One region of the Cytobacillus sp. Hm23 genome, then DNA from elsewhere that is predicted to be linked to it. Evidence: predicted binding sites of a transcription regulator. Region 1 holds the regulator's gene; each other region holds the start of a gene.

Region 1 (8,033 bases):
CTACTTCAAGAGCTACACGCTCACCGCTGTCTAGTACTCGACCAGAACCAACAGCTACAACTTTTCCTTCTTGAGGCTTTTCCTTTGCAGTATCCGGTAATACGATACCACTTGCAGTCTTTTCTTCTGTTTCTTCAATTTGAATAACAACACGATCACCTAATGGCTTTAACAAGTGAAACAACCTCCTCAAATAATTTAAATGGTATTATTGTTCAATATTCTTCTATTAGCACTCGCTATACTTGAGTGCTAACACAACTATTATATTAATGAATCTCAAATGTTTTTGCAAGTCTAAAGCAGAAAAAAATTCCTAATTTCATATATACCCCATAAATAGACAAGTTCTCCCTTGTATAACCACGACATTCGTCCTATTTTTTATTACACAATTAGAGCAACTATGTTGGCTTTATTTCTTGTCATAGTCTTCAATATAGAAAGACTCTTTTCGTAATCTTTGCCGCTATTGATACCAGCATAGAAAAAGTGTTTTATACGGTTATCATCGCTTTACAGAAGAAGATGCCATAACTCTAGTTAAGTACTTAGCAATTGCTTAGTGCGAAAAACATTATTTAAATCAAAAACAGCCCACGTCTATGATCTTTTAGAGTTAATAGTTGATGTATTGGTGTATTGGAACGCTAAGTAGGTTTTACATGATTGAAATAAAATGTATACCTTCTTATGTAAACACCTTTATCATTTAACCCTTTAAAATTATGTCACAAATACGTAGGAATAAACATAAAAAACATAATATACATGAGTATGTTAGAATACTGTGATAAAATACGGTAAGTATTGTACTAACCCGTGTATATCGGACATACATTATTAGTGCATATTTTAATCGGACAACTATGATGAAAATCGTTATATAGGCTAACAATGTCAAATCATTAAGGTATATCATTTGAATAGGGATTTTTCTTTCTGATAAAATGACATGGTGACCTCTAAAAGCTGCGAAGGGGAACAAGACATTCCCAAATAGCAAAATACTATTAAAAATTAAAGCAGCATGAACAAACATTTAAAGGAGATTATTTTATTGATTAAAAAAATATTTCCACCGTTCGAAAGACATTATTGGTATGTAATTATCGCGTATATTATTGTCCAATTTTCAGCGACTTTAGGTGTGCCATTATTAGAAATTTTAGGTGTAGGCGAGGATGCTCATTCTAATGATATTGCGCTAGTCATTAGGGTTGGTTATTGGGCTGTAATTAGCTTTATCCTCGGATTAATGATTATCCTCTTCATTATGAAAAAAGATATGATTAACAGAGTGATTCCTGAAGATTACCCCTCTACTGGTAAAGCTATTTTCTGGTCAATCGCAGGTATTTTCCTTGCTTTATTTGCACAATCTTTAGCAGCAAATATTGAAATGTTACTTGGAATTAATCCAGGGTCAGAAAATACTGAAGTGCTTATCGGAATTTTTGAATTGGTCCCGTTATTCATTATTGTCACTTCAATCATCGCACCAATATTAGAGGAAATCATTTTTAGAAAGATCATTTTTGGCTCGTTGTATAAGAAATATAATTTTTGGATATCAGCACTTATTAGTTCTGTCATATTCGCCCTAGTTCATGGTGAGCCAGAGCACATACTCATATACAGTTCAATGGGATTTACTTTTGCCTTTCTTTATGTGAAAACAAAAAGAATACTCGTACCTATTATTGCACACGTTTCAATGAATACATTTGTGGTCTTAATACAAACTATCTACAAGGATGACATTGAACAAATGCGACAACAACTGGAACAAATGCAGTCGATTATTGGAGGATTATAACATATGCGCCGCTCACCTTTATTTTTTGGATTTATATATAGTTTTATAGGAATCGTTTTCACATATCTCGCAATTCAATCAGCTCAAGAAACAATTTGGAATTTCCCCACTCTCATATTGTCTTTTGTAGCCACCCTTGATTTTGGAGTGGCTATTCGTATGTTTATCTTTCATAACAAACTAAAAAATATAAAATAATAAACAACCTTCCTAGTTAATAGGAAGGTTGTTTTATTCTATGGCTGATTTCACATTAATTGTTGCTTTTAGCTTAGCACGAATACAGGCATATGTTCGGGACATCTTTTCTTCTCTAAATACATATGAGTTACCCAAAATACCTTTCTCTGTATCAACCAAGCTTATTTGTTATTAATTCACCGTAATAGTGAACAAGTTGTGGATATGAAGTTAGCTCATTCTTGCCTTTATCACTAAGTGAATAAGTTCCTCTTCGCACCCTTTCAAACCAGCCGTAATAATTTTTATTAAGAATGGATACAGTTTTATCACCGGTTCCCATTTGGCGAAGATCACTTGTTGATAACTGACCTAAACGTTCGAGGCAACAAGCAATATGAATACAGTTTTCTTTGTACGCCGTCATGATTTTTTGATTTTTGCTTCCACCAACATTATGGTCACGATGCCTGCCTTGCATTTCAGTTAAAAGTAAATCTCTCTTTTTCTTGCTGCGTTGCATGCTTTTTTTTCGATCAAAGTCAGCTGGGGCTATAATGATTTCTACCTGTGCAGTACCATTTTTAAAAGTTACAATCATAAGGCCTAATTCTAACCTTCTGACCAAATAACAAATATCCTGCCATTTTTTAGAACGCAAAGAATATGTAGGCCTCGGGATGGCAATATACACCTGATCGGATAAACGCTGCCTTTTAGTAGCTTGTATTAACAGCTTTATACTTATATTAAGCTTAAGCTCCACGATCACTAGCTCATCGTCTTTTATAGCTGCTATATCACAATGATTGACTTCTCCATATACTTCATACCCCTGTTCTATAAAATGGTCTTGAATAGGTTTATATAAATCAACCTCATACAATTTTGTTGTTTTATTGTTCATTAACATCATTACTTTCTTCATTTATTCAATACTTAAATATAAGATACTAATACGATCTTTATACTTGCATATACTCACAAAATAACCGCTAGAAAATACTAAATGAAAAAAGTGAGCCTCTACAATTTGTAAAAACTCACTTTGATTAACTTTGTTATGATTATTGTATGGTTGTTACTCATTCTCAGTCATGAGTTCCTGTTCTAGTTTTTCCACTTTCCGAAAGGTTATTTTTGAGATAAAGATACTTATTTCATATAGAATAAATAAAGGTATCGTCACCATCAGATGTGAAATGAGCTCAGGTGGCGTAATAAATGCTGCTATAACTAGTAAAACGAAATATGCGTATTTTCTTATTTTCGCTAAAAACATAGGCGTGACTATGCCAAGTCTAGTTAAAAACATCACAACGACAGGAAGCTGAAACAATATTCCAAATGGAATAGTGATTTTAAATAGAAATTGGAAATATTCATTTATACCAATAACTTGATTAACCGTTAGGCGTTCAGATATCCTCGTCATAAACTCAATAACAAATGGAAATAGAATAAAATAGGAAAATGAAACCCCACCTAAAAATAGTAACACTGAAATTGGTATATAACTTAAAGTGATTTTCCGCTCTTTTTCATATAGACCTGGACTAATAAACGCCCAAAGCTGGTATAAAATAACTGGTGCAGTAATTACAAAAGCTATAATAAAAGCAAATTGCATATAAATTTTTATTGGATCAGTTAAGGAAAATGCATTCATCGTCAGCTCTTTTGCTTCATCAGCCTGTTGTAAATAGACAATGATTGGCTCTGCCAAAAAAAAGCTTCCAATTGTAGCAACAACAAAGAAAACGACTGCGATAATTAGACGCTTCCTTAGCTCTCCTATATGATCGTATACAGACATTTCTTTACTATCATTCATACTTTCTCATCCTAATGTTACTTCTTTTTATTATTTTCATTTGCAATGTCTTGTGCCGCTCTCTTAAATTCTCTAAGTGTGTCTCCAGCAGCTTTTCCTAATTGAGGAAGCTTATTTGGACCAAAGATAACGAGTGCGATCACTAAAATTAATATAAGACTTCCAATTCCTATGTTAATTGGTCTCACCTCCATCATAAATTACAAATAATTTTCCTGATCTATCATTATAAAGCATATATTGTTATTATAACTCGATGATCATGCAAACGACCACAATGCCAGTAGAGCTACTATTCAGTTGGGTAGTTTTTAAGGAAATATACTAAAGATTGTAACTCAACTGCTAAATCAATGTGATGAATTCTAATATGATCAGGTACATTAATTCGAGCTGGTGTAAAATTCAAAATACCCTTGATACCTGTTTCTACTAAACGATCGGTCATCCCTTGAGCAACTGGTGCAGGTACAGTTAAGATGGCAACACTTACATCTTTGGTAATATGTTTTTCTAAATCATCCATATGATAAATAGGAACATCTCCAACTGTAGAGCCAATTTTTTGTTCATCAACATCAAATGCAAGTTCAATTTTCATATTATTATTTTTAATAAAGTTGTAATTTAAAAATGCAGTACCTAAATTCCCGACCCCGATTAACACCACTTTTGTCAGTTCATCTTGATCTAGTGTTTGTCGAAAAAATGTTAATAAGTAATTAACATTATAACCATACCCTTTTTTACCTAAAGCACCAAAATACGAAAAATCTCTACGTATTGTTGCTGAATCTACTTTTACAGCCTCGCTTAATTCAGCAGAAGATACGCGCTGCTTACCTGCAGCATGAAGATTTTTAATGAATCGATAATACAATGGCAAACGCTTTGCAGTAGCTTGTGGAATTTTTGTTTGTTCGTTATTCACTTCTATTCCCCCACATTCAAACAGCTATTCATTCACTGCTCTCTAATAAAGTCTCCGTTCTTTCCACCAGTCTTCTCTAATAAATAAGTTGGACCAATAACCATACCTTTATCAACTGCTTTACACATGTCATAAACAGTTAAGGCACATGTGCTAGCAGCAGTTAAAGCTTCCATTTCAACACCTGTACTACCCTTCGTTTTAACTTCTACGATAATAATAAGCTTGTATAATTGCTTTTCTTCTTCCCATGTAAATGTGATATCGACACCCTTTAAACTAATTGGGTGACACATCGGGATAATATCTGATGTTTTTTTTGCAGCCATAATACCAGCCACTTGAGCTACAGCTAAAACATCCCCTTTTTTTATTTTTGAATGAATAATTTGTTCATAAATTTCTTTATTAACTGAGATACTTGATCTCGCTATAGCAGTTCTTAATGTTTCGCCCTTTTCAGAAATATCAACCATCTTTGCTCTACCTTGATCATTAAAATGTGTAAATGAAGACACTGTTGCTTTTCACCTCTCAATATGACTATACTACACTATTTTTACAATCCTGTCGTTACTTTAACAAGGCGTGAAAACTATATGTACATCCAAGGCAAGGCCGTTTCTATCACCTTCTTAGTAAATGGCTTTTTCGTAAGTGGTGTGGCAATTGTAACTAATAATTTAGCCTATTGTTATAGTTTTAATGATGAAAAGGTGCAACAAATACTATTAGTAATCCTATTTATGTTTTAGTACAAGGCTTTACTCGCATTAATTGCTGTTATTCGTTTTAAGAAAAAATACGTATAAACCTAGCGGTTGTAGCTTTTTCCTCATTATAAATGAGGTCAATTGCATAAATTCATTTTTTGCTGTCCTAAATTACTGTCAATAGCAAAAATTCTACGAAAAGAGCCTATACATCGTACATGATATCAAAGCTAAGCCTAAAATGTCTTTAATAAGAAAGCGCATACAAACCAAGATAAACTATTGTTAAAAATAAGCACTTCTCAAGCCTTAGATAAGTAAACATTGGAATCCAGTGAAAGAATATTGCTCATTTCATACATTTTAAGATACACTAAAACTATTATAACAGAGGTGAACTAACATGATAGTGTTACAAGTGAATCAGCTCACAAAATATTTTGGATCTGATCTTATTTTATCGAATATAAAGCTAGAAGTACAATTGAAAGATAGGATAGCTGTCGTTGGCCGTAACGGCGCTGGTAAATCAACCTTATTGAAAATAATAGCAGGTTACATGTCTCATGATAGCGGAAGCGTCATGAAACCGAAAGACATTTCTATTGGATATTTAGCACAACATAGTGGCTTAGATTCGGACTTATCTATTTGGGAAGAAATGTTAACCGTGTTTGAACCGTTAAAAAAAATGGAGATGGAATTACGTAAACTAGAAGAAAAAATGTCCAATCAAAGCCTAATGTCAAACAAGGCAGATTACGACAAACTATTAAAAGAGTATGATCATTTACAAATTCAATATAAAGAACAAGGTGGCTATCAATATGAAGCTGATATACGAGCTGTTCTACACGGACTTCAGTTTTCAAGCTTTAATTACTCAACACCTATATCATCTTTAAGTGGTGGTCAAAAAACGAGGCTTGCTCTAGGGAAGCTATTATTAGCAAAGCCAAATTTATTAATACTAGATGAGCCTACTAACCACCTTGACATTGATACACTTACTTGGTTGGAGCAATATTTACTCGGCTATCCAGGAGCTATTCTCATCGTATCTCATGACCGTTATTTCCTTGATAAAGTCGTTACACAAGTATACGAAATATCTCGAACTAATTCGGCAAAATTCATCGGAAATTATAGTGATTATTTAAAGAAGAAAGCAGAAAATTACGAACACGATTTAAAGCTTTATGAAAAGCAGCAAGGTGAAATAGCCAAGCTTAAGGATTTCGTTCAACGAAACTTAGCACGAGCTTCAACAACAAAACGAGCACAAAGTAGAAGAAAACAACTGGAGAAAATGACAGTCCTAGATAAGCCTGCTGGAGATGAAAAATCCGCTTCGTTCCACTTTGACATCGAACGTCAAAGTGGAAATGAAGTTTTAAAAGCTAAAGACATTTCTGTTTCTTATGAAAACAACAAGCCTATTATCCAACATATCAATTTTCAAATCATGAAAAGTGACAGTGTAGCTTTGGTAGGTCCAAATGGTATTGGGAAATCAACTTTACTCAAGGCAGCGATCAAAAAGATACAAGCCCTACAAGGAGAATTTTCTTTTGGATCAAATGTTAAAGTTGGCTACTATGACCAAGAACAAGCAAATCTTAGTTCAAATAAAAGTGTTCTCAATGAACTGTGGGATGAGTACCCATCAAAACCCGAGAAAGATATAAGGACAGTGTTAGGCAACTTTTTATTTTCAGGTGATGATGTGTTGAAGCCGGTATCAACACTTAGTGGTGGCCAAAAGGCACGACTTGCGTTAGCAAAGCTTATGTTACAAAAAGCTAATCTGCTAATTTTGGATGAGCCTACAAACCACTTAGACTTGGATAGTAAAGAAGTACTTGAAAATGCATTGATTGACTATCCTGGTACAATTCTATTCGTCTCCCACGACCGCTATTTTATAAACCGACTAGCGACGAAAGTGTATGAACTTGCTCCAAACGGTATTACTGAATATTTGGGAGACTATGATTATTTCATATCAAAAAAAGCAGAAATTGAGGAAATTAAGCTGTTAAATGAACAGCAAGTAGTCAATCCTTCAATCAAGGAAGATAAAACGCAGACGAAGCTGACTTATGAACAAGAAAAGGAAATGAAGAAATTACAGCGTCAGAGAAAAAGAAGAATCGAAGAGCTAGAAATAGAGATATCAAAACTCGAAGAAAAAATAGATAAAAATGAGACTCTCCTATGTGACCCAACTATCTTTCAAGATCACGAAAAAGTGGCAGTGATTAATGAAGAAAACTCACAGTACCAGGAGCAACTAGAACAATTAATGACCGAATGGGAAACACTCCATGATTAGAAGAAAAGCGCAAGCGACTTGTTCATCCCCGACAAGCACTGGAACTATTTTCTGTAAAGGTGCTTTTTACCTTTATGGAAAATGGTGAAGGGACTCGAGGGGATAGGCGCTGGAGCTGGACATGAAGAAAAGTGGAGACGACTGTTTTGCCTCGACAAGCGTTGGAGCTACAATCCTAGAAGGTGCTTTTTACCTTTTAGGATTGTTGTGAAACGACCTCG
Region 2 (8,033 bases), on a different contig from region 1:
TTACCGTCCCGTGTGGAAATTCATCCGATGGTGGGATAATTTTGTTAATCGTTGCTGTTGTAGGATTTGGTGAAACTGGTAATACCTTGTCTCCTAAGAGAGCATTTGCAAATGATGATTTACCTGCGCTGAAAGCTCCAAATAATGCGACTGTAAAGTTTCTATTTTTAAGCCTTTCAGACTTTTCACGTAGCTCATTAGCAACTGTTGCAAACCCAGGTGTTGCTGATATTTGATTGCAAACATGGTTTAAGTATTTAATCGTTTCGTTAACGCGATCCCCTTGATTACGATTATTACGTAGTGTCAAGTTTGTATTATCTAAACTGCTTTGAATTACTTGGCTATTAGTTACTTCACTATCTTGATTTGTATCTTCCATTGAAGTAAAGACAATATGTTCTTCCAATAAGGCTTTCAACTCTTCATTATCCTGAGGCAGTTCATTTTGTCTATGAAGAAGGTTATTTAGAGATTTTCTATGTCTCTCTTCCATCGATACCAATTGATCAAGCCCTGATTTAGCTTCCATCAAATTGTTCTGCTGCTTAAGAATATTTTGTAACATATCAATTTGTGTACTTGTATGCTTTTTCAACTCAATGATTATGTTATTAATAATTTCATTTGTGTCATCGCGGCACATTCTCTTAATCATTTGAACTACATCATTCGTATATGTCAGGACATAATCACCAGTTAATCTTGCTCCTTTTTTTAATATGTTTTCCAACATAGAAGGTTCTAGTGTAATGGAGAAAGTTTGAATGTCTCTAGTCAATTCATCTTCCCCAATATCCTGTTTTTTACAGAATTCTAAAAAATAATCTTTAATATGCCATTCCAGTTGTGAAGAAATCTTATCTTTTATATCTTCAAACAGTACACCTAAGCGATCTTCCCGTTCTTTTGCAATCTTCTTTTTGGGGCTGAATAATCCTATTTTGAAATCAGCTTGACTAGCTTCAATAAATGCTCTTGCATGTTCTCTAGTAGAATATGGCATAAGATATGCATTATCTAAAATAGCCTGTATGTCCTTTTTGCAATTTAGCTCTGCACTTTCCAATGCTTGTTGTTTCTCATCGATTTCTAGTTGTACATTATTTATGCTTGATAGAAGATCTTCTCGTTCATTTGCAGGTAACTGAGAAAGAGTTTTTTCAAATATATTTTGCCGATCTAAAGTTTTGTTTACATAATATTGCAAATGTTCATTTAGTAAGTTTTCAGCCGCTAATAAACTAGTTGTTACGAGGAGGCTATCCTTTTCGTTGATTTTTTCCTGTAACAACTTCTTGACGCTAGCTAATTCATTTAATGGATGATCCTTTTTCTTTAAAGAAGTGTAAAATATACCATCTGCTTCAACTTTCCAATTTAAAAAAGATTTTTTTACACCGTTTGCAAAATCAAAAAAACTAACTTCCTGTTCCTGGTGTTTATCAATTTGATTAATGATTAAATATACTTCTTTTCCACGATCCTTTAATTCCTTTGCAAACAGAAAATTTTCTTCTGATTGTACATGGTTATAATCCATTACAAAAAAAATCGTATCTGCGATGTGAAGAGCTGATTCAGTCGCCAAACGATGCGCATCATCAGTTGAGTCGATCCCAGGAGTATCCATAATTGATACCCCTAATGGAATGGAATTTGTTTCAACACTAAGTTCAATAGATGCGACTGAATCACCATCCTTACAAAGAGATTTTACAAGTTCATAATTATACGGACCTTCATATTGCACCACTTCACCACTATGAAAGTAAACCCGTGCATACTTGTTTCCCCTCTTTACTTTAACAAGATTGGCACTTGTGGGAATTGGACTAGTAGGCAATAGCTGTTCACCTATTAATTCATTGATCATACTTGACTTCCCTGCTGAGAAATGGCCACAAAAACCTATGGTAAATTCATCACTTTGAAGTTTTTTCATTAATTGCACAATTTTCGACGCGGTTTGGCTATCACCTTCACCATTAATTTTATGATAAATATCGAACAATCCGCTCGTAATATTTTGAGTTGTGTACTTCTTAACCCCTGTTTGCCCCATATACAATACCCCTTAACATTCTGACTGATTAGTTATTTTCTTATTTTACAATATTAAATAGGATGTTTCATAGTAAAACTATAAAATATTCAGAAAAACCCCAGCGCCATAACGATTTTAAAATAGTACTAAAGTCATATCATTTGAACATATATTTTCCCATCTCTTAACTGGCCTCATATGAAATAGGTAGTGAAATTATTGGCTTTGCAAGGAACATGCTTTGTAGTCATGTTTAGAACGAGCTATGTAAACGTTGATTTAATACTAATCTAGTTGATCGATTTATAAGTTGACTCATAAGATGAAATAACTTATTTTCTTTCTTAGCTTAGTTCCTTAGTATCTTTTCTTCATTAACATAATCATAATCACATAAGACTGCTACTATCTTAATTTTGTATATATAACAGCATAGTTTACAAAAAGAGTGTCAAATAACAAGTACCTTGAGCATTACATATATACGTATATAGCTCTTCGAAAAAGCCAAACATGTAATAGCTGTTAAACAAGGAGATGAACATCGTTCATATAATTTTGTTCCTTTTATTACAAAGATAAGGCATCTAAAGAAATGTTTTGAACAATTTCAACGAATTATTCAATCAAGCTATGTAACGCTAGTTAAATGTGTGTAACTCTTACTACTAATGAAAGAGATGATCATTGTGAAGGGGATTTCAAATAAAAAGGACTTCCCCTGTTTGGAGAAGTCGAACGTTTTAAAGGAGTTGTTGTTGTGCATTATTATTATAAATCTAAAAATCATAACGTTCAGCACACAATTATTGGAATTGTACGAGGAAATCTATTAAATTTATTAAATAACAGTATAGGTCATTACACAAATCAATATTATGAGGTAAAATAGTAATGGGTATATTTTACCCAATTACAATCCCTGAAATAAATGATGGAGGTGAATTCAGTTTGGCCACATTAAGTTCAAAAGTAACAGGTGTTTTAAACAGCACAATTCATGTAGTTAAAACAGTAGTACCAATAGATGTAACAATTGATAAACCAGCGTTATTCACTCAACCGTTACTGCAATCCTCAATGGGCGTATTAATTGGTATAACTGGGGATATAAGAGGAAGGTTAATAATAGAGGGAAACCCAACTGTATTTGGTGGAGTTGGTGAAATCATGTTCGGTATGCCTCTTGAGGGAGAAATGCTTGAATCATTTACAGGCGAGTTTGGTAATATGATTGCAGGTAATTTGTCTACACAACTTTCTCAAAAAGGGATCAATATTGATATTACACCTCCTACAGTGTTAGTTGGTCAAACAAAGATCTATGGCTTCGAAAAAGCCTTTAGAGTTCCTATTCAAGTGGAAACAATGGGAGAAATGCAAATCATTTTAATGATTGAAATGTAATCAAATACACAGCCAAGCAAAACAATCGACATTTAGTCGATTGTTTTTTGTTTTTCATTGCTTGTTTTCGCATTGGTTGTTGCTATTTGTTCTAAGATATAAGCACCTTTAAATCAGTTATGGCGGTATTTTTTCTATTTTACAATCGTTGAATTTTCATGATGCTCATCCTTTTGTCCATTTTTAGTAAAAGTAGCATTAAAGTTTACGAAAAGAGCCATTTAATTTCACTTCCAGCCCGAAAACTATCTCCTTATGACAAAAGTCACAAGCAGACACATCAAATCTTTTTACTATTTCACATTTTTTTCACAAATTGTTTTTATTTTTTGTGATATTTATCACTGATAAATTAGTTTATCACTATTATCATAGTGTTTATATTACATATGAACAATTTGTGAAACCCTAATAACTGTATGGATTTTACACATTAGTCTAGTAAGATAATAGTGTAATAATAGGAAATTTGTTCAATAACGAAGGGAGTGAGAGAGATGCCGAAAACTGAGCTTCAAAATCAAAAAACTAAAATAGAAAGTGAACCTTCATTAAAAGGAGCGTTAGCTTCAGTATTTTTGTTGGGTTTCTTTCTAATCATTACTTGGTTGGGAGTTTATTTTTTATTTGTAGACCGCTTATAGAAGGAGGGGAATTAGTCGATGCACATGCACAAGTTTGAAAAAATATGGTTGTTATTTGGAGTTGGAACTCTACTTGTCTTTTTAACTGTTATAGGTATTAGCGCATTTTATTTAGGAAACCAACCTCCTAGTTGTTTAACAACAATTGATCCAGAAAAGGTTGACCAAACAGCACCATTTGATAATCCAGGGTTAGTACAAATCGGGGACAATGAATATCAATTAACTTTTGTTGCTTCTGCATTTAGTTACTCTCCAACGAAAGTACAAGTACCAAAGGGTGCGAAAGTAAAAATCGTAGCTACAACGAAAGATGTTATTCATGGCTTTGAAATTGCAGGTACAAATGCAAATATGATGCTTGAACCTGGGTATATAAGTGAAGTAACAACTACGTTTGATGAAGTTGGGGAGTATTTAGTTTTATGTAATGAATATTGTGGAATAGGTCATACTAGTATGACTGCAACAATCGAGGTGATTGAATAATGAGTATTGTTGAAACGAAAGTTGATCGACGCGATGGAAAATTGGCAATGGCACATATTTATGTCGCATTTATTGCACTAGCACTCGGAGGATTAGCAGGATTATTACAAACCCTTGTTCGTTCTGGGAAATTTACGCTCCCATCATGGCTTGGCTATTATCAAATTTTAACTGTACACGGCGTATTACTTGGTCTTGTTTTAACTACATTCTTTATTATCGGCTTTCAATTTGCCAGCCTAAGTAGAACAGCAGGTGCATTATCCAATAAGGTTCGTTTAACTGGTTGGATCGGATTTTGGATGATGACAATTGGTACAGCAATTGCCGCAGTATTTATTTTATTAAATGAAGCATCAGTACTTTATACATTCTATGCTCCTTTAAAAGCACATCCAGGATTTTACATAGGATTAACTTTAGTTGTTGTAGGTAGCTGGGTAGCTGGGTTTGCTATGTTTGCACATTACAGAAAGTGGCGTAAACAACATCCAGGTGAGATTAGTCCACTTTTAAGCTTTATGTCTATCGTTAACATGATATTGTGGTTAGTAGCAACATTAGGCTTAGCTGCTACAGTGTTAGTTCAATTTATTCCATGGTCATTAGGTATTGTTGAAACGATTGATGTGTTGGTCAGTCGTACATTATTCTGGTATTTTGGACATCCACTCGTATATTTCTGGCTGTTACCAGCATATATGATTTGGTATGTTGTTATTCCTAAAGTATTAGGTACTAAAATTTTCTCAGATGCTCTAGCTAGAATGTCATTTATTTTATTCTTACTATTCTCTATCCCTGTTGGATTTCACCATCAATTAACAGAGCCAGGAATTGATCCAGCGTGGAAGTTTTTACAAGTCATTTTAACATTCTTAGTAGTCATACCATCCTTAATGACGGCTTTCTCTATGTTTGCAACGTTCGAATTGTATGGTCGGTCAAAAGGTGCAACTGGGTTATTCGGCTGGGTTAAGAAGCTACCTTGGAAAGATGCACGCTTTTTTGCACCGTTTATAGGAATGTTGTTCTTCATTCCAGCTGGTGCAGGTGGTTTAATTAACGCAAGTAATCAATTAAATCAAGTTGTCCATAACACCATATGGGTAACAGGGCATTTCCACTTAACATTAGCAACAACTGTTTTACTTACGTTCTTTGGTGCAGCCTATTGGTTAATCCCACACATTACAGGGCGAGTAATGACGAAGGCTATGAACAAACTAGCAATCATTCAAACTATTGTATGGGCTATCGGGATGACATTTATGTCAGGAGCAATGCATGCTGCTGGGCTACTAGGTGCTCCACGTCGTTCCGACTATTCAACATACGGTGGCTCAGAACAAGCACTGGAATGGATACCTTATCAAATCGCGCAAGCAATTGGCGGTTCTATCTTATTCATCGGTATCATCTTAGTACTAATTATTATTACTAATTTAGCATTTTTTGCACCAAAAGGTGAAACAGAATTCCCAGTTGCAGAGGTTACTGAGCATGCTGAAAAAACACCAATGGTTCTTGAAAACTGGAAACTATGGATCGGAATTACTGTTTTGTTAATATTATTTGCTTATACAATTCCGTTCATAGACATGATTCAAAATGCTCCAGTCGGTTCAAAAGGGTATAGGTTATGGTAACAATGTAACAACAAGCGCCTTGTGAAGTAATTTAACAAGGTGCTTTTTATATGTCTTTTATTTATAGCAAAGCCTCCTTTGTAAAATGACAAAGGAGGCTTTGCAATACTTAATGTGCTAAACTAACATTAGCTGTTAATTTGATAGACTCTACGATACTTCTCTTCTAAATACTCGATCAAGTGATTTGCATTTAATCCTTCACCTGTTACATCTTGTAGGATTTCTAGTGGTTTTTTCAGTTTACCAAATTGATGTACATGCGCTGTGAGCCATTCGCGAACAGGCTCTAATTCCCCTTTTTCCATTAACTCATCAAAATTTGGAATATCTACAAGCATTGCTTTATTTAGTTGGGCTGCATACATATACCCTAGTGCGTAAGATGGAAAATACCCAAACATTCCACCTGCCCAATGTACATCCTGTAGTACTCCTTCGGCATCATTTGAAGGGCGTACACCTAAATATTCCTCATATTTATTATTCCAAACTTCCGGTAAGTCTTTCACTTCAATTTCACCGTTAAACAATCCTTTTTCAATCTCATATCGAATCATTATATGTAACGGATATGTTAATTCGTCTGCTTCGATACGGATTAATGAAGGCTTAGATTCATTAATAGCTTTATAGAAGTCATCTAACTCTACAGAATCAAACTGACCATTAGTATGTTCTTTTAATAAATCATAATTCTTTTTCCAATAAGAATAATTGCGTCCTACAAAATTTTCGTAAAACAGTGATTGTGATTCATGAATCCCCATTGATGTTCCTGAACATAAAGGCGTGCCTGTTAAGTCCGTTGATATATTTTGCTCATACAATGCATGACCACACTCGTGAATTGTTCCAAAAACCGCTGTACGGAAATCCTTTTCATCATACTTTGTCGTGATGCGCACATCTCCTGGGTTTAAGCCTGTCGCAAATGGGTGCACTGTTTCATCTAATCTACCAGCTTCAAAATCATAGCCCAATTGCTCTAGAATTGCTAAACTAAATTCACGCTGCTTACCTTTAGGAAAATGTTCAAACAGGAAGCTCGTTTTAGGCTGTTCTGCTGTAGCAATTTCTTTTACTAATGGGACAATTCGCTCACGGGCTTCATGAAACACCTTATCTAAAATGTCCACTGTCATACCTGGCTCATAATCGTCAAGTAGAACATCATATTTGTTATCTTTATAACCCCAGTATTCAATAAATCGCTTGTTAAATTCGACTAATTTTTCTAGGTAAGGCTGGAACATAGAAAAGTCTGATGCTGCTTTTGCTTCCTCCCACACAGATTCAGCTTTCGATTTAAGAATGACAAACTCCTTATACTCTTCTGCAGGTATTTTTTTATTCTTATCATAGTATTTTTTGCATTCTTTAAGAGTTTTAATAGTTTTTTCAGATAGCTGCTCCTTGACACCTTGTGACGAGAGCTTCGCAATATAGGAAGCCATTTCTTCAGAAGTAGTCATTTCAAAGATTTCAGATGATAAAGTTCCTATTACCTCAGAACGTTGGGCCACTCCTTTTTTTGGAGCACCTGTGCGTAGGTCCCAATGCATTAAACCAACAGCTTCATTATAGCCTATTATTTTTTTTACATAATCTAGAAATTGTTGTTCTAGTTTTAATATATCTTGATTCATGTTGTTCCTCCTTAAACTGTTTTCATTTACTATAATTCTATACAATTATAATAAATCCTTCTAAATCTTACATTTAAAAATTCTTAAGATTTTGTAACATTAGTAGGAAGATTTGTTTCTACCTTTGTGATTAATTCCTTATCAATAT
Region 3 (8,033 bases), on a different contig from region 1:
GTACTCTATTTAAGACAAGGGATGCTCCATCAAATTGTGTAACAATTAGTTGGAGAGGTTCACGCGCATATGTAAGTAATGCTTCTTTCTGGAAAGTTTTATTTTCTTTGCTATATTAATATATATATGCAATATTATGTAAAGTGCGAGAAGGTGAAGGAATGGAGCTAGTTTTTAAGATTCTGGGTTTAGCAGTTATCATATTTCTTGTTATTATGTGGGTTATAAGGCGCTGGATGTATACACCAAGCACTGAATATGTTTTAAAGTTCCTAGAGGAAAATAAAGAAAAATCATCTCTTTATTTAATTCAGAATGGTCAGGTAGTAGGGGATATTCGGTCTGGTCAAAACATGCCTTTAGCTAGTACAGTAAAAACGATTATCGCTATAGAGTATGCGGAACAAACAGCTGAAGGTTTAGTCAAAACAAATGAAACTGTACAGATTAGTGAGCTAGAAAAATTTTATGTTCCCAATACAGATGGAGGTGCCCACAATGCTTGGCTAGAGCATATGAAAGAACAAGACTTAATGCAAAACGACACTGTTAGTCTTAAAGAAATTGTAAAAGGTATGATACAGTTTAGTTCAAATACAAATACAGAATTTTTGATGATGAAGCTTGGATTATATCAAATTAATGACCGATTAAAAAAATTGGGACTAGATAATCATGGAGAAATCTATCCATTCGTATCTAGTTTATATATTCCTTACGAAGTAATGGTTAATAACTATGGAGGAATAACAAGCAAAAAAGAACTCCAACAAGTGAAAGAAACGCTTAAAGAGTTACCTTCAGAAGAGTGGAAAGAGTTAGCTAATCAAATACATAATAAGCTAAAAAGTAATGATGCGAGCATTTATAAACAAAAAGCAGATCTTTCAACTTGGCATGATAGTGACTTTGATCGAATGTTTTCAGAGCGGTTTAGTACATCTACAACATTTGACTATGCACATATTATGGAAAAGATAAATAGTCGTGCATATTTTTCAGCTGAAGTACAAGAGCAATTACATCCTGTAATGGAAGGATTAATGGAAAATCCAGCTAATCAACAATGGTTGAAACATGCAGGGCATAAAGGTGGTTCAACCCTATATATATTGACAAAAGCCCTATATGCGACTGATAAAAATGGAAATCAAACAGCGCTAGCCATCTTTTTTAATCAATTAAATATCTATGAATCAATTAAACTTTCAAGTAGTTTAAATGAGTTCGAATTATCAGTTTTACGTGACAGTCAATTGAGAGATAGAATTAAAACACTTACAAATAAACATGAATAGGTTCAAATAATTTTCACATTTTTGACATAAAACGTTTGAATTTCCCTGCCAATAGTTATGATAGTTCGTGCTAACCTTAATATAAATAGAAGTAAAGTACTTTATGAGCACGTAATAAATATGATTAATGTACATAATGGGGGTTCATGATGGAAGAATTATCTGTGACACTATTCATCGCAAGCTTTATGGTGTTAGGGCTACTAATTGGGACTAATATATGGGATTCTTAAGCTGCTACATTGCGTAGCAGCTTAATTTTATTATTCAACATTCTTTGAGTATGCTTCTGAGATAGATTTTGCGAAGTATGTGGAGGTTAAATTCCATCTCATTCACAAAAACTCAGGTTTATTCGGTATGTGTATTTACCATTATTGCTGCCACTTGTCTCAGTCGGTCGTAGAACATGTCGGCAGCATGTCCAGTTAACTTCGTTTCCTCAAACGCCTCTTTCATACAATTCAGCCAAGCTTGAGCTCTGACAGGAGTAATTTCAAATGGTAGATGGCGATGCTGCATAGCAGGTGGTCCGAACTCATTACTGTATAGGGTGGGTCCACCTAAAAACTGTGTTAAAAACATTTGTTGCTTTCTTTTTATTTCATTTATATCCCCACTAAACAACGGTTGTAAATCTTTGTTTGCATAAACCTTTGGATAGAATGCATCTACAAGACGTTGAACAGTCTTTTCTCCACCAATTAATTCATAGAGTGAATGCATACCTTTGTTCATAAAATCCACCAACTTTATAAAATACACATGATAGTGTAAGTTTTTTTTTTATTTACTTTAATACTATACCAATTGATAATACGTGATTTAGTGATATGAATCACTACAGAGTATATAAGTTTTAGATGATGAACGTTGATTTTATAAATCATAACGTTTTCACAGTGATTGTTGTTTTCGGTACGAATTTCATCTAAAAAAAACGGGTTAGAATATTGTGACAAAGGCTTCGTATCAAGTAGCATCTATCCATTTCACTCTTACTAGAAGAGTCATATCAAGCCAAAATGGACATTTTTTATTTGCGAAAATAGGCATGACAGGAAAATTAGGATCGGTAAAATAACTTTAAATATCATGGTGAAATTAAATGTAGTTTCTCCAGTAAATTCCTTGCGTATTTTGTCACAATTACAGACTTAAGTGTTCATAAAATCATGTTATCATTATTTACACAGTGTTAATGTTCTTATTGATATAGATTAGCAAAGTTTGTGAAAAACCGAACAATCGGTTGTGAAGAAATGAACATATTCACGATATTTTTAGTAAGTATACTTAACTTTTGGGGTGAATTAACATGAAGTTTAACAAGGGACTTGTCTTGTTGTTTTTAACAACTCTCCCAGTGTTGTTTCTAAGTGGTTGTGAAACAAATTTGGTTGTGCTTGATCCACAAGGACCTGCAGCACGAAGTATCGCTAACTTAATTAATCAGTCAATTTTATGGATGCTTTTAATTGTTATTGTTGTGTTCGGTTTATTTGCATATATCGTCTGGAAATATCGAGAAAAACCAGACAATATGGATTATGAACCACCTGAAGAACACGGTAGTACTTTGCTAGAGATTATTTGGACCGCCATTCCAGTCCTTATTCTTGTTGCTCTAACAATTCCTACGGTAACTACACTGTATGACCTTGAAAAAATTCCAGAAGGCTACGAAGATCAAGAGCCAGTTGTCATTCATGTGACATCTGCCGACTGGAAATGGATTTTTAGCTATCCAGAAGATGGAATTGAAACAGTTAATTATGTAAATATTCCAGCTGATAGACCAGTTCACTTTAAATTAACATCAGCTTCAACGATGCAATCATTTTGGGTGCCTGCTTTAGCTGGACAAATATACACAATGAATAAAATGGAAACAGATTTATTTGTTGTCGCAGATAATCCTGGTTCTTTTGAAGGTAGAAATACGAACTTCAATGGACGGGGTTATGCGAAAATGGAATTTGAAGTATTAGCACAGACGCCACAAGACTACGAGGAGTGGAAAAAGGAAGTGCAGGAAACGGCTCCTAAATTAACTGAGGAGGAGTATGAAGAGCTTCTTTTGCCAACACATTTAGGTAGATTAACATATTCTAATACTCACTTAGAGTGGGTTAACCATGCTGATATGGACTCTAAAACGTATACAAATCCTGAATTATATAAGAATCATAGCTATCAAGGAAAGATATTCTCAGAAGAAGACAACTATAAAAATGATTCTACTGACACTCAAAAAGATGATGATATGAACATGGAAGAAACAAACGGGGGTGATCACGGTGGGCATTAAATGGGATGAGTTTTTTATAACAGGTGATCCTTTAATTCTCGGATCACAAATTGCAATTTTACTCACCATGGTTGGAATAATAGGTGTCGTAACCTATTTGAAAAAATGGCGCTGGTTATGGACTGAATGGTTAACAACAGTCGATCATAAGAAGATAGGTATTATGTATATCCTATCAGCAGTACTAATGTTTTTCCGTGGTGGTATGGATGGTCTGTTGATGAAAGTCCAAACATCTAGACCTGAAATGGAATTTTTAGATGCTCAACATTATAATGAAATATTTACAACTCATGGTGTGATCATGATTTTGTTTATGGCTATGCCGTTTTTAATCGGTTTAATGAACGTGATCATTCCTCTCCAGATTGGAGCAAGGGACGTAGCATTTCCACAATTAAATGCTTTAAGTTTCTGGTTATTCTTTAGTGGCGCTATGCTATTTAACATATCTTTTGTCATAGGTGGGTCACCTGATGCAGGTTGGACATCGTATTTCCCGCTAGCTGGTAAAGAATTTAGTCCAGGTATCGGAAACAATTATTATGCCATTGCAATTCAAATTGCGGGTATTGGTACTTTAATGACAGGTATCAACTTTATTGTCACGATCCTAAAAATGAGAACAAAAGGTATGACATTGATGAAAATGCCAATGTTTACTTGGACATCTTTCATTACATCAGTCATTATCGTAGCCGCATTTCCGATCTTTACAGTTGCACTTGGCTTGATGACATTTGACCGTTTGTATGGTACTCACTTCTTTACATTGTCTGCTGGTGGATCAGATATGCTATGGGCAAATCTGTTCTGGTTGTGGGGACATCCAGAAGTGTATATTGTAGCATTACCTGCCTTTGGTATTTTCTCAGAGGTAATCGCAACCTTCTCAAGAAAATCGCTATTTGGCTATAAATCTATGGTTTTCTCAATTGTCGGTATAGCATTTTTGAGTATGCTTGTATGGGTCCATCATTTCTTTACAATGGGTGTCGGAGCAGCAGTTAATTCATTTTTCTCTATCTCAACGATGTTAATTGCTGTACCCACAGGTGTAAAGATATTTAACTGGTTATTTACGATGAGAAAAGGAAGAATTAAATTTACTAATGCGATGTTATGGGCTTTAGCATTTGTGCCAAACTTTGTTATCGGTGGTGTAACTGGGGTTATGCTTGCGATGGCAGCAGCAGATTATCAGTACCATAACACTTTGTTCCTTGTCGCTCATTTCCATTATGTATTAATACCTGGTGTCGTGTTTGCCGTATTTGCAGGTCTATATTATTGGTGGCCTAAAATCTTTGGCTTTAAGCTAAATGAGAGACTAGGAAAATATCATTTCTGGTTATTTGTGATTGGTTTTAACTTAACCTTCTTCCCAATGTTTTTATTAGGGTTAGATGGTGCAGTAAGACGCTCATATACTTTTTCAGTAGAATCAGGTTTTGCACCACTGTTCTTAGTTTCAGCGATCGGATCAGCCATACTTGCTATTGGATTTGCTGTATTCTGCTATAACATTTATTGGAGCATACGCCATGCTGATCGCAATGTTTCAAATGATCCGTGGGATGCTAGAACATTAGAATGGGCAACAGCTTCGCCAGCACCATACTATAATTTTGCAAAACTACCAGAAGTAAAATCATTGGACGTTTTTTGGCACATGAAGAAGAACAAAGAAGGACTAGATCTGAAGGATAATGAGATTGAAGAAATTCATATGCCGAGCAATTCAGGGCTTCCATTTTACATGGCTGTTGTTTTCGGTATAGCAGGATTCTTCCTCGTATTTGAATGGCATATTGCTGCAGCAATAGCGGCAGTGGGTATTTTCGCGGGGCTGATCATTCGTTCGTTTGATTATAACGATGGTTATCATATACCTGTAAAAGAAATAAAAGAGACTGAAAAATCTTGGAGAAATAAAGCAGAAGAGGTGAACAATCATGTCAGCAAAGGTTGATACTTCCTTACCACTTGAATATCAAACAGAGCAAGATCGTATGAATATTTTTGGTTTTTGGATTTTCTTAGGTGCTGAGATTGTTTTGTTTGCTACATTGTTTATGGTATACGGTGTTCTGGGGGGACGTACAGCAGGTGGACCAGGACCCGAAGATATTTTTCAAATTAAGGATGTCATGATTGAAACTTTATTGCTATTAACGAGTAGCTTTACTTGCGGATTGGCCATATTTGAAATGAGAAGACAAAACCTAAAAGGCCTGCTTACATGGCTTATTATTACAGTATTACTTGGCGTAGGGTTCGTATACATGGAAATTACTGAATTCATCCATTATGTTAGTGTAGGTGCTACGATGCAAACGAGTGCTTTCTTATCAAGCTTCTTCGTGCTCCTAGGTACACACGGACTCCATGTAACGGTTGGAATCGGCTGGGTAACGATCATTATTATACAGTTACTAAGAAGAGGCTTAACACCTGTTACTGCTAGAAAAACATTCATCATTAGCTTGTACTGGCACTTCTTAGATGTCGTCTGGATTTTTATTTTCACATTTGTGTATTTAAAAGGGATGGTGTGATTTATGGCAAGTAAAACAAATCGTTTTCCTACTGGGCACGTATTAGGTTTCATATCTTCCATCGTACTAACCTTTATAGCTACGGGAGTAGCTCTTAAAACGAACTTATCGTTTAATGTAATTATGTGGATCATCGGTTCTTTAGCAGTTATTCAAGCAGGGCTACAATTGTTCATGTTTATGCATATGACCGAAGGGGAAGATGGGAAGGCTAACATTATTAATATTGGTTATGGAGTTTTTATAGCTGTTGTTATTGTTGTAGGCTCTATTTGGGTGTTGACAGCAGGCCATGCAGCACATTAATGACTAGCCAAATTAGTTAAAGGCTTTTTCATAAGGCTCTTTTACTACTGTTACTAAAATGGGCAGTAAGTTGGGTCTTTCTATGAAATCCATCATTCTTAGTACGAAAAGAAACAGCCTTTCATCAACATCATTACTGAATAGCACGGGTCTTCATGACACTAGATTCTAACAATATTAACTTTATAAACATAACGAAAAAGGTCAGATCTTATATTCTATATCGGTATACTAGGTTTGCTACTACCTAGCATGCTTTTCGAGATATAGAGTAAGGTCTGACCCTTTATTATATGTGAGCATCGTAAATGGCTAAATGATTGGTATTACTATCTAAAAATGACTATTAAAATTATTAAGAGGTACTGCGATCACTTACGGCTTCCATGAGATTTAAACTAAGACCAAACCCGAAAAGGATCATTGAAGATATCATAATGCTAAGCCCTATTGATAATACGTAATCACCTTTGATACCGCTTACAAAAAAACTAAATAAAAAAACAATACACCCTAATATTAATCCTACACTTGTTATTTTTTTCATAAACAATAGTGACTCAAGTGGTTTTTTCTTCATATATTTTCATCCCCTTATAAGAATATTCTATCTTTTGTCACAAAATTGTCAAACTTTTTTTAGGAATAAATATGTTAATTCACGAAAAAGAACGTAAGGGATATCGAATAAGTGAGTAGATTTGATCTAATAATACAGCAACGCTTGGTTATATAAATGGTGTATTTCTGCTGGCAAACAAAACCTGCAAACATTTAGTTACTTTCGTGGCAACTTAACATTAACAATTCCACGAAATTCACTCCAAGTAACAAAAAAGTCTACGAAAAAAGCGACTTAGACATAAGCACGTCTACACCTAACGTTCGTGGAAATATATGAGCATCATAAAGCTCATCATTCTGTCCATATTTAATAAAAATACCAACAAAGTTTACGAAAAGAGTCTTTGTAAAATAAAAATATTAAACAATGGAAATAATAATATGTGTTTCGAAAAGTCTGTATAATTCAAATCCGTTGACAAAAGATGAAATCTAGCTATACTTAATTAACATATTATTAAAATCCGATAAAATTACTGGGGGATTAAAAATGAAAAAGCTTATATTAGGTTTAACATTCATATTCGGACTAACTCTCGTTCTAGCTGCATGTGGAACAGCTGAACAAAATGAAGGAACGAGTGGTAGTGGAAATACAGAAAACAATGAAGCTACTAACGAAGAAACAACCGATCTTCTACAAAAAATCAAGGAAGATGGCGTATTAAAGATTGGAACAGAGGGAACATACCCTCCATTTACTTTTCATGATGATAGTGGTGAATTAACAGGTTTTGATGTAGAGATTGCAAAGGAAGTTGCTAAGCGCTTAGAGGTAGAAGCAGAATTTCTAGAAACACAATGGGATGCTATGTTTGAAGGCTTAAATTCTAAACGATTTGATATGATTGCAAATCAAGTTGGAATTAGAGAGGATCGCTTAGAAAAATATGATTTCTCTGATCCTTATATCACATCTGCAGCTGTTTTAGTAAC
Region 4 (8,033 bases), on a different contig from region 1:
GCAGGACCTTTTCCTTTTTGGATGAAAACTGAGTATTCAGCATCGTTTTGTGATTTGGATAAAAAGGTGTTACCAGTTTTATCACACCATTCCTCAATATCTCTAGCGAAGCCTGGATCTGTTACTTTGATTTCTAATATATCACCTGGATTCATCGTATCCATTCGTTTAAATACTTCAGTAATTGGACCAGGGCATTGTAAACCTATACAATTAAGCTCTATTGTTGGCTTATCGTCTTTTTTTTTATCAAAATATGATCGTTGTCGGTACATACTTTGTCATTTTTCACATTGTTATTACTGCGTCCTTTTTTATCTCTTTCATAATAACAATATGTTTTATAGCCACCACTTAAATTGTATGCATCGAACCCATGTTGCTGTAGAATACGAGTCGCTAAATAGCCACGTAATCCTACTTGACATGTAATGTAAATTGGCTTATCTTGCGGTAATTCTGCTAATTGTTCTCGCAAGTCACCCAGTGGAATGTTCACGGAACCTTCAATATCTCCAAGCTCCAATTCCATCGGTTCACGAACGTCGATTAAATAACCTCCGTCATTAATTATTTCATCTATTTGGTCAAAATGAACTACGTTCAACTCTTTATCTACTACATTAGTTGCTACATATCCTAACATATTAACTGGATCCTTAGCTGAAGAGTACGGAGGTGCATAAGCTAGCTCTAAATCTGGTAAATCATGAACATACAATCCACCTTTAATGGCTGTAGCAATTACGTCAATTCTTTTCTCAACTCCATTAATTCCCACGCCTTGCACCCCAAATATTTTCCCACTGTTCGGGTCAAAAGTCATTTTAAGTGAAACGGGACTTCCTCCTGGATAATAACTCGCATTAGAGTTTGGATGTACGTGCACAGCTTCGAAAGTAATGTTCAAGTGCTTTAATGTTTTTGCATTATTCCCCGTTACTGCTACAGTTAAGTCAAACACTTTGGCTACTGCAGTACCTAAAGTGCCTTTGTAACCAACATTTAAACCATAAATATGATCTGCAGCTAAACGGCCTTGACGATTGGCAGGCCATGCTAGCGGAACCATTGTTGCTGTGCCTAATATATAATCCTTCACTTCAATTGCATCACCAATTGCATATATATTTTTATCAGTTGTTTGAAGGTGCTCATTAACTACAATGCCACCGCGTTTTCCTACTTCTAACCCAGATTCAATGGCAAGTTCATTCTCTGCTTGAACACCGATAGATAAAATGGTGATATCACTGTCTATCTCTTTACCACTGTTCAACACAATTGTTTTACCATTATTTTTGAAAGCTTTAACTCCATCCTCTAAAATGAGATTTACATTCTTGTCACGTAAATGCTCATGAACAATCGCAGCCATCTCTGGATCAAGTGGGGCCATCACTTGTTTACCGAGTTCAACTACAGTCACGCCAATGCCACGATGATGAAGGCTTTCTGCCATCTCAAGCCCGATAAACCCACCACCAACGATAACCGCTTTTTTTGGTCGTTGCTGATCTACCCACGCTTTTATGCGATCGGTGTCTGGGACATTTCGTAAAGTGAACATGTTTCTGGCTTGCTCAAGACCTTCAAATGGAGGAACTATTGGTCTTGCTCCTGGAGATAAGATCAACTTGTCATATGTTTCTTTATATTTTTTACCAGTTTGTACATGTTGCACCGTTACAGTCTTTTCTTCACGGTTGATTTTTACCACTTCTGAAAAGTTTCGAATATCTAGGTTAAACTTCTTACTCATCCCCTCAACAGTTTGAACGAGTAGACTGTCCCTCTGCGGAATCACTTCACTAACATGATAAGGTAAACCACAGTTTGCGAAAGATATATATTCTCCACGTTCAAACATGATAATTTCTGCATTTTCATCTAATCTTCGTAACCTTGCTGCTGCTGTTGCTCCACCTGCAACTCCACCGACTATCACAATTTTCTTTTTCATTGTTATCCTCCTCAATTACCTATATGGGTATATAATTTGTTAAAAAATTTATTTGCTCAATGTTTCACAAATGATTTGTTATTTAGTACACCTACATAATACTGTATACATAGTGTCATTGTCAATATACCCCTGTATGTATATTTTGTGACATCTTTTTTCATTTATTTATCACTTTTTTTTATTGTTTAATGATCCTTCTCGTTATCGTAGATTTTATCGGTCAATTCGTAAGCTTTATGGGTCAATTCCACATATTTATCCCTCAAAAACGGTCATCATCATAAAAAAAAGTAACACGATGTTTCGTGTTACTTCTTCTTTAATTATTTCATAAGTGTAGGTGAGTATGATGTAACGATGTTGTATGCTTTGTCAACCTCTTCGGCTGAAGGTGGATTTGTATCAATCAATTCATTGTCCAAACAAAGTGCTTTCCATTTATATTCACCCATTTTATGATAAGGTAGTATTTCTACCTTTTCAACATTCGATAACGTACCTATAAATTGTCCAAGTCGGTCTAAATCTTGTACCTGATCTGTATATCCTGGAACGAGAACATGTCTAATCCATAAAGGAATCCCCTTATCATTTAAACGCTTTGCAAAAGAAATCGTATTATTATTAGATAAACCTGTAATGTCTTGATGTTTTTGTTCGTCTATATGTTTAATATCTAGAAGAACAAGGTCAGTCAGACTTAAGAGTTCATCCAAGTTAGCAGGTTGTAATGACCCCGCAGTATCTAATGCAGTATGAATGCCGAGTTCTTTACATTTCTTAAATAAATCAATGACAAAATCAGATTGAACTAGTGGTTCTCCACCACTTACAGTAACACCACCATTTGAAAAGTTCATATAAGACATATATTTTTTTATATCTTCAATTAAATCATTCGTATCTTCTTCTTTACCTCCAGCTACTTTCCAAGTATCTGGGTTATGGCAGTAAATACAACGTAACGGACAACCTTGTGTGAATACGATATATCGTAATCCTGGTCCATCTACTGTACCACAAGTTTCAACTGAATGAATTCGTCCTATCATGCTGATCACATACTTTCATGGAATGTTCTATTAATGACGTCGATCTGTTGCTCACGAGTTAACTTAATAAAGTTCACTGCATAGCCAGAGACACGAATCGTTAATTGTGGATATTTTTCTGGATGCTCCATTGCATCTAATAATTGCTCTCTTTCAAATACATTTACATTAATATGATGTCCCTCTTGTCTCATATAACCGTCTAAAATCGAGACAAGGTTACTTGTTCTTGTGTCAGCTTCTTTTCCGAGAGATTTTGGAACCATTGAAAAAGTACAGGAGATTCCATCTAAACAGTCATCGTAAGGAAGCTTAGCTACTGAATTCAGCGAAGCTAGTGCACCTTTTTTATCACGTCCATGTAAAGGGTTTGCTCCTGGTGCAAATGGTTCACCAGCTTTTCTACCATCAGGAGTTGTACCTGTTTTTTTACCATACACCACATTTGATGTGATCGTTAAAATGGATTGAGTAGGCAATGAATTTCTATAAGTCGGGTGCTGGCGTAACTTATTCATGAAATTCTCAACTAACTCTGTTGCAATTGAATCAACTTTGTCATCATCATTTCCAAACTGAGGGTAGTCGCCTTCGATTTCAAAATCTACAGCGATTCCGTATTCATTTCTAATTGGGCGCACTTTTGCATACTTAATGGCACTTAATGAATCTGCTACAACAGACAACCCAGCAATACCACATGCCATCGTTCTTAATATTTCTTCATCATGTAGAGCCATTTCAATTCGTTCGTATGAATATTTATCATGCATATAGTGAATTACATTTAATGTATTCATATATAGTTTTGCAAGCCAATCTAACATCTTATCATATTTTTCAAACACTTCTTCATAATTTAGAATATCTGCTTTGATCGGTTCAAAGTCAGGTCCCACTTGTACACCCAATTTTTCATCAATTCCACCATTGATTGCATATAATAATGCTTTGGCTAAATTCGCACGAGCCCCAAAAAATTGCATTTGCTTCCCGATTTTCATGGCAGACACACAACATGCAATCCCATAGTCATCACCATATTCTTTACGCATAAGATCATCATTTTCGTATTGAATGGAGCTTGTTTTAATAGACATTTTTGAGCAATAACGTTTGAAATGTTCCGGTAGCTCTGTCGACCATAATACTGTTAAATTCGGCTCAGGAGCTGGCCCTAAATTATCTAACGTATGCAAAAATCTAAATGATGTTTTCGACACAAGTGGACGTCCATCTAAGCCCATGCCACCAATTGATTCTGTGACCCACGTTGGATCACCGCTAAATAATTCATTGTAATCTGGCGTACGTAAAAATTGAACCATCCGTAGCTTCATAACAAAATGGTCAACTGTCTCTTGTACCTCTGACTCAGTCATCGTTCCATTATTCAATTCTCTTTCAAAATAAATATCTAAAAATGTTGAGACGCGCCCTAGACTCATAGCAGCACCATTTTGTTCTTTTATTGCAGCAAGATAGCCAAAATATAACCATTGAATTGCTTCGTGTGCATTTTTGGCAGGCTTAGAAATGTCAAATCCATAAGAAGCTGCCATATCCTTCAGTTCTTGCAATGCCCTAAACTGTTCAGAAATTTCTTCACGATCACGAATCACTGCTTCACTCATCATCTCATTTTCAAGTTTAGCATGGGCTTTTCTTTTTTCATCCATTAAACGATCTACACCGTATAAGGCTACTCGACGGTAGTCACCGATAATTCGCCCTCTCCCATATGCATCAGGTAGTCCAGTAATGATTCCAGCTTTTCGAGCCTTTCTCATTTCAGGAGTATACGCATCAAATACTCCTTGGTTATGGGTTTTTCGGTACTCAGTGAAAATTTTCTCCACTTCTGGTTCAAGCGTAAATCCATATGCGTTACATGCGTCCTTCACCATTCGAATACCACCAAATGGTTGTATAGAGCGCTTTAGTGGTGCATCAGTCTGCAAACCAACAACACTTTCTAAATCTTTATTTATATATCCTGGCCTATGAGAAGTAATGGTAGATACTGTTTTAGTATCAACATCAAGTACACCACCGTTTTTTCGTTCTTTTTTCGTTAACTCTAGAACTTCATCCCATAAGCTAGATGTTTTTGCTGTTGGTGGAGCAAGAAAATCTTCATTACCTGTATATGGTGTTACATTATTTTGAATAAAGTCTCTTACATCAATGGCATGCATCCAATGCCCTTCGTTAAAATTCTCCCATGCAGTTTCTCTTATCATTGTGCTCATTTTGTCCATGATAACTTCCTCCATTATTATCGTTAAATTTTCATTAAAGCGATTTCATTTGTGAAATACTTCACAACTCAGAGTCAGAAAATAAGTAATAATTGTTTATTTATTACCAATTATACTATTAATATGGTGTATATGACGGATCGTTATTGACGACATTGTGAATTTTTTCACGGATTAATTGTATTATAGGGAAGAAATTAAAGATTGTAGCATCTGCATAATTCGACTTAAAACCAAATAAATACTAAACATGTTGTAATGAGTATCGTCAATTAAATATAAATAATCTGTATTCTTATAGACAATTTGCCCATTCTTTCATACACATATATGGAGAAGAAAGGGAGGTTAGTTTATGCATAATTATGGGGGAGCTCAAGGATATACTGGTTACAACTACGGGGCTGTACCTAATGTTAGACACTCTACCTATAGATATGGCTACGAGAGAGGTTGTGTAAATCCTGCACCCAGTTACAGTCAACCTGTCCTTGTTGGAGACTCAGTGGGTACTGGGTTTGCGTTAATTCTTGTGTTATTTATTCTACTGGTTGTCATACTTGCAACAGTAGTCAAAGCCATTTAATCACATCTTAAGGAGAGGTGCTGATTCTCACCTCTCTCTAACATAAACTTTAATATGTAGCCAAATACGTTACGCTACTACAATTATCTTAAAATACAATGGTTTTGTTTTTGTAAACAATCACTCGATCTTCTAGGTGCCATTTAACTGCTAGAGCGAGAACACTCCTTTCAATAGAACTACCTATTTTCTTCAAAGACTCAACATTATCACGGTGATTTACTCTCATAATATCTTGCTCGATGATCGGTCCTTCATCAAGATCATTCGTAACATAGTGGGATGTAGCGCCGATGAGTTTTACACCTCTTTGGTATGCTCTGTCATACGGTCTTGCTCCTACAAATGCTGGTAAGAACGAATGATGGATGTTAATAATTTGATTAGGATATGATTCAACAAAATCTGATGTCAATATTTGCATATACCTAGCTAAAATAATCAGATCTACCTCATACTCTTTTAACAGTTGAAGCTGAGTTCTTTCTGCCTCTTTCCTATTGTCTTTATTTGCAGGGATATAATAGAAAGGTATATCTAAAGATTCGACTATTTCCCTTGCATCTTCATGATTACTAATCACTAATGCAATATTCGTCATCAAATCACCATTTTGCCATTCCCATAAAAGTTCCTGGAGACAATGAAGCTCCTTTGAAACGAAAATTGCCGTTTTCTTTAATTCATGAACGAATGTAAGTTGCCACTCCATGGAGAATTGATTAGCAATGCTTTGGAACTCCTTTTTCATAACAGTCCCTTTATGCAGTAAGTCTGGACATTCAAATTCAATTCTAATAAAAAAGACCCCACCTTCTGGATTTGTAGAGTATTGACTTGATTCAATAATGTTTGCACCATGGTTAAACAAAAACTCTGAAATTGCAGCTACGATCCCTTGCTTGTCTGCACAACTAATTAAAAGCCTGCCACGATTCTTTTGTTTTTCACTATATTGATTGAGCATCTCCTGTATCGAATTGTTCATACACTTTCTCCTTTATTAATTCATGTATTATACATGCCTAATTATTTTTATTATATTCTCATAATTCAATAAAGAATACAATGGCAGTTTATAAACTTTTTTAAGGATAACTTCATAACAATTTATTTCAATTTTTAAAAATGATCCTAGCTAATATACACATATGCTATTGTTATGAATTCATCGTACATAAACTACTCATAATTTCTTGTTGAGTTCGTGTTAACTTTCTTACACGGAGATATTATGAATACGAAACGGTATTAAAAATGAAATGGGTGATAATATATAGATAGCTTCATTGAAGCTATCTTTTTACGTGGAGTCTAACTCCTGACAAAAGCATTAAAGCCATCATTGAGCAATAAACTCAACGATGGCTTTACTTATATTTTGTTTTATCCACTTATATGCTCAGTAGTACAAATTGTGAATTATTGTAGTTACTATTATTAATAGATAAGTTCATGTAAAAGATAGCGGCTACGTGTTATAGTAACTTGTACAAATAGTATTCGTTCATAGGTTGACCATTTATGATTAATGAATTCACTTTTTCACCCTCAATAACAAACCCCATTTTTTTATATAAGTTAAATGCCTTTATATTGTCTTTTATAACGGTGAGTTCCAGCCTAGATATTTCTTTATCTTTAGCCCAAGCGAAAGCACTATTAAATAGACTTGATGCTATGCCTCGTCCTTGGAAATCATCAAGTACACCTAAAACAAGATATGCCGAATGTTGATTTCGTTTAACTTTTCCTCCAAATGCGTTCATAAATCCAACTAATTTATGCTCTACTTCTGCTACTAGAAATAAAGAGTTCTTTTCAGCTATAATATTTTCTATAGCTTTTCTTTGCTGCTCAAGTGTCATTGATTTTTCGCCTGGTTCAAATAGCATAAATCCTGATTCATCAATACTTTTATTTAATTGTAAAAAGTTTTCTGCATCACTTAATTCAATTGGTCTGATAATCATCTTAACGCCCCTTATAATCATAAAAATACAAATCCATAGTTTTGTTTATTCTTATTCTTCTTGGATTGATATCACATTCTATTCAACCTCTTGTTTGTAACCGCAAGCTTTACACCTTTTCAAATATGATTATATGAAACTTCCAGTAAAAAATAGTTAAGTGATGAAGAGGATATATAAAACCATTTTTTCTCG

What was found. The regulator Rex, encoded in region 1, represses fermentation and respiration genes when NADH is low (regulators of the CRP and FNR family bind a similar motif). The targets are predictions, from matches to a motif close to TTGTGAAATATTTCACAA.
Region 2: ACSVDA_RS15980 (cytochrome c oxidase subunit 2A) is a predicted target of Rex. The motif match lies at 3,708-3,725, and genes of this name have one in related genera.
Region 3: qoxA (cytochrome aa3 quinol oxidase subunit II) is a predicted target of Rex. The motif match lies at 2,551-2,568, and genes of this name have one in related genera.
Region 4: pflB (formate C-acetyltransferase) is a predicted target of Rex. The motif match lies at 5,329-5,346, and genes of this name have one in related genera.

What each region holds. Positions count from the first base shown of each region.
Region 1 is NZ_JBPXRQ010000061.1:7,025-15,057, forward strand. It holds gene groES (co-chaperone GroES) at 1-175, opposite strand, end outside; gene ACSVDA_RS23110 (CPBP family intramembrane glutamic endopeptidase) at 1,061-1,819, shown strand; gene ACSVDA_RS23115 (YdiK family protein) at 1,823-2,017, shown strand; gene ACSVDA_RS23120 (DUF2161 domain-containing phosphodiesterase) at 2,172-2,927, opposite strand; gene tatC (twin-arginine translocase subunit TatC) at 3,081-3,833, opposite strand; gene ACSVDA_RS23130 (twin-arginine translocase TatA/TatE family subunit) at 3,851-4,027, opposite strand; gene ACSVDA_RS23135 (redox-sensing transcriptional repressor Rex) at 4,126-4,764, opposite strand; gene moaC (cyclic pyranopterin monophosphate synthase MoaC) at 4,797-5,282, opposite strand; gene ACSVDA_RS23145 (hypothetical protein) at 5,304-5,519, shown strand; gene ACSVDA_RS23150 (ABC-F family ATP-binding cassette domain-containing protein) at 5,881-7,812, shown strand; gene ACSVDA_RS23155 (hypothetical protein) at 7,897-8,033, shown strand, end outside.
Region 2 is NZ_JBPXRQ010000026.1:15,201-23,233, forward strand. It holds gene ACSVDA_RS15970 (dynamin family protein) at 1-2,065, opposite strand, end outside; gene ACSVDA_RS15975 (chemotaxis protein CheX) at 2,942-3,454, shown strand; gene ACSVDA_RS15980 (cytochrome c oxidase subunit 2A) at 3,952-4,098, shown strand; gene ACSVDA_RS15985 (cytochrome c oxidase subunit II) at 4,117-4,587, shown strand; gene ACSVDA_RS15990 (b(o/a)3-type cytochrome-c oxidase subunit 1) at 4,587-6,236, shown strand; gene ACSVDA_RS15995 (carboxypeptidase M32) at 6,365-7,885, opposite strand; gene ACSVDA_RS16000 (ATP-dependent DNA helicase) at 7,969-8,033, opposite strand, start outside.
Region 3 is NZ_JBPXRQ010000063.1:53-8,085, forward strand. It holds gene ACSVDA_RS23205 (serine hydrolase) at 162-1,298, shown strand; gene ACSVDA_RS23210 (globin domain-containing protein) at 1,650-2,036, opposite strand; gene qoxA (cytochrome aa3 quinol oxidase subunit II) at 2,617-3,609, shown strand; gene qoxB (cytochrome aa3 quinol oxidase subunit I) at 3,599-5,581, shown strand; gene qoxC (cytochrome aa3 quinol oxidase subunit III) at 5,565-6,167, shown strand; gene qoxD (cytochrome aa3 quinol oxidase subunit IV) at 6,171-6,473, shown strand; gene ACSVDA_RS23235 (hypothetical protein) at 6,829-7,053, opposite strand; gene ACSVDA_RS23240 (amino acid ABC transporter substrate-binding protein) at 7,588-8,033, shown strand, end outside.
Region 4 is NZ_JBPXRQ010000036.1:11,583-19,615, forward strand. It holds gene ACSVDA_RS18720 (DsrE/DsrF/DrsH-like family protein) at 1-275, opposite strand, end outside; gene ACSVDA_RS18725 (CoA-disulfide reductase) at 221-1,963, opposite strand; gene pflA (pyruvate formate-lyase-activating protein) at 2,290-3,018, opposite strand; gene pflB (formate C-acetyltransferase) at 3,024-5,270, opposite strand; gene ACSVDA_RS18740 (YjcZ family sporulation protein) at 5,635-5,865, shown strand; gene purU (formyltetrahydrofolate deformylase) at 5,954-6,853, opposite strand; gene ACSVDA_RS18750 (GNAT family N-acetyltransferase) at 7,344-7,838, opposite strand.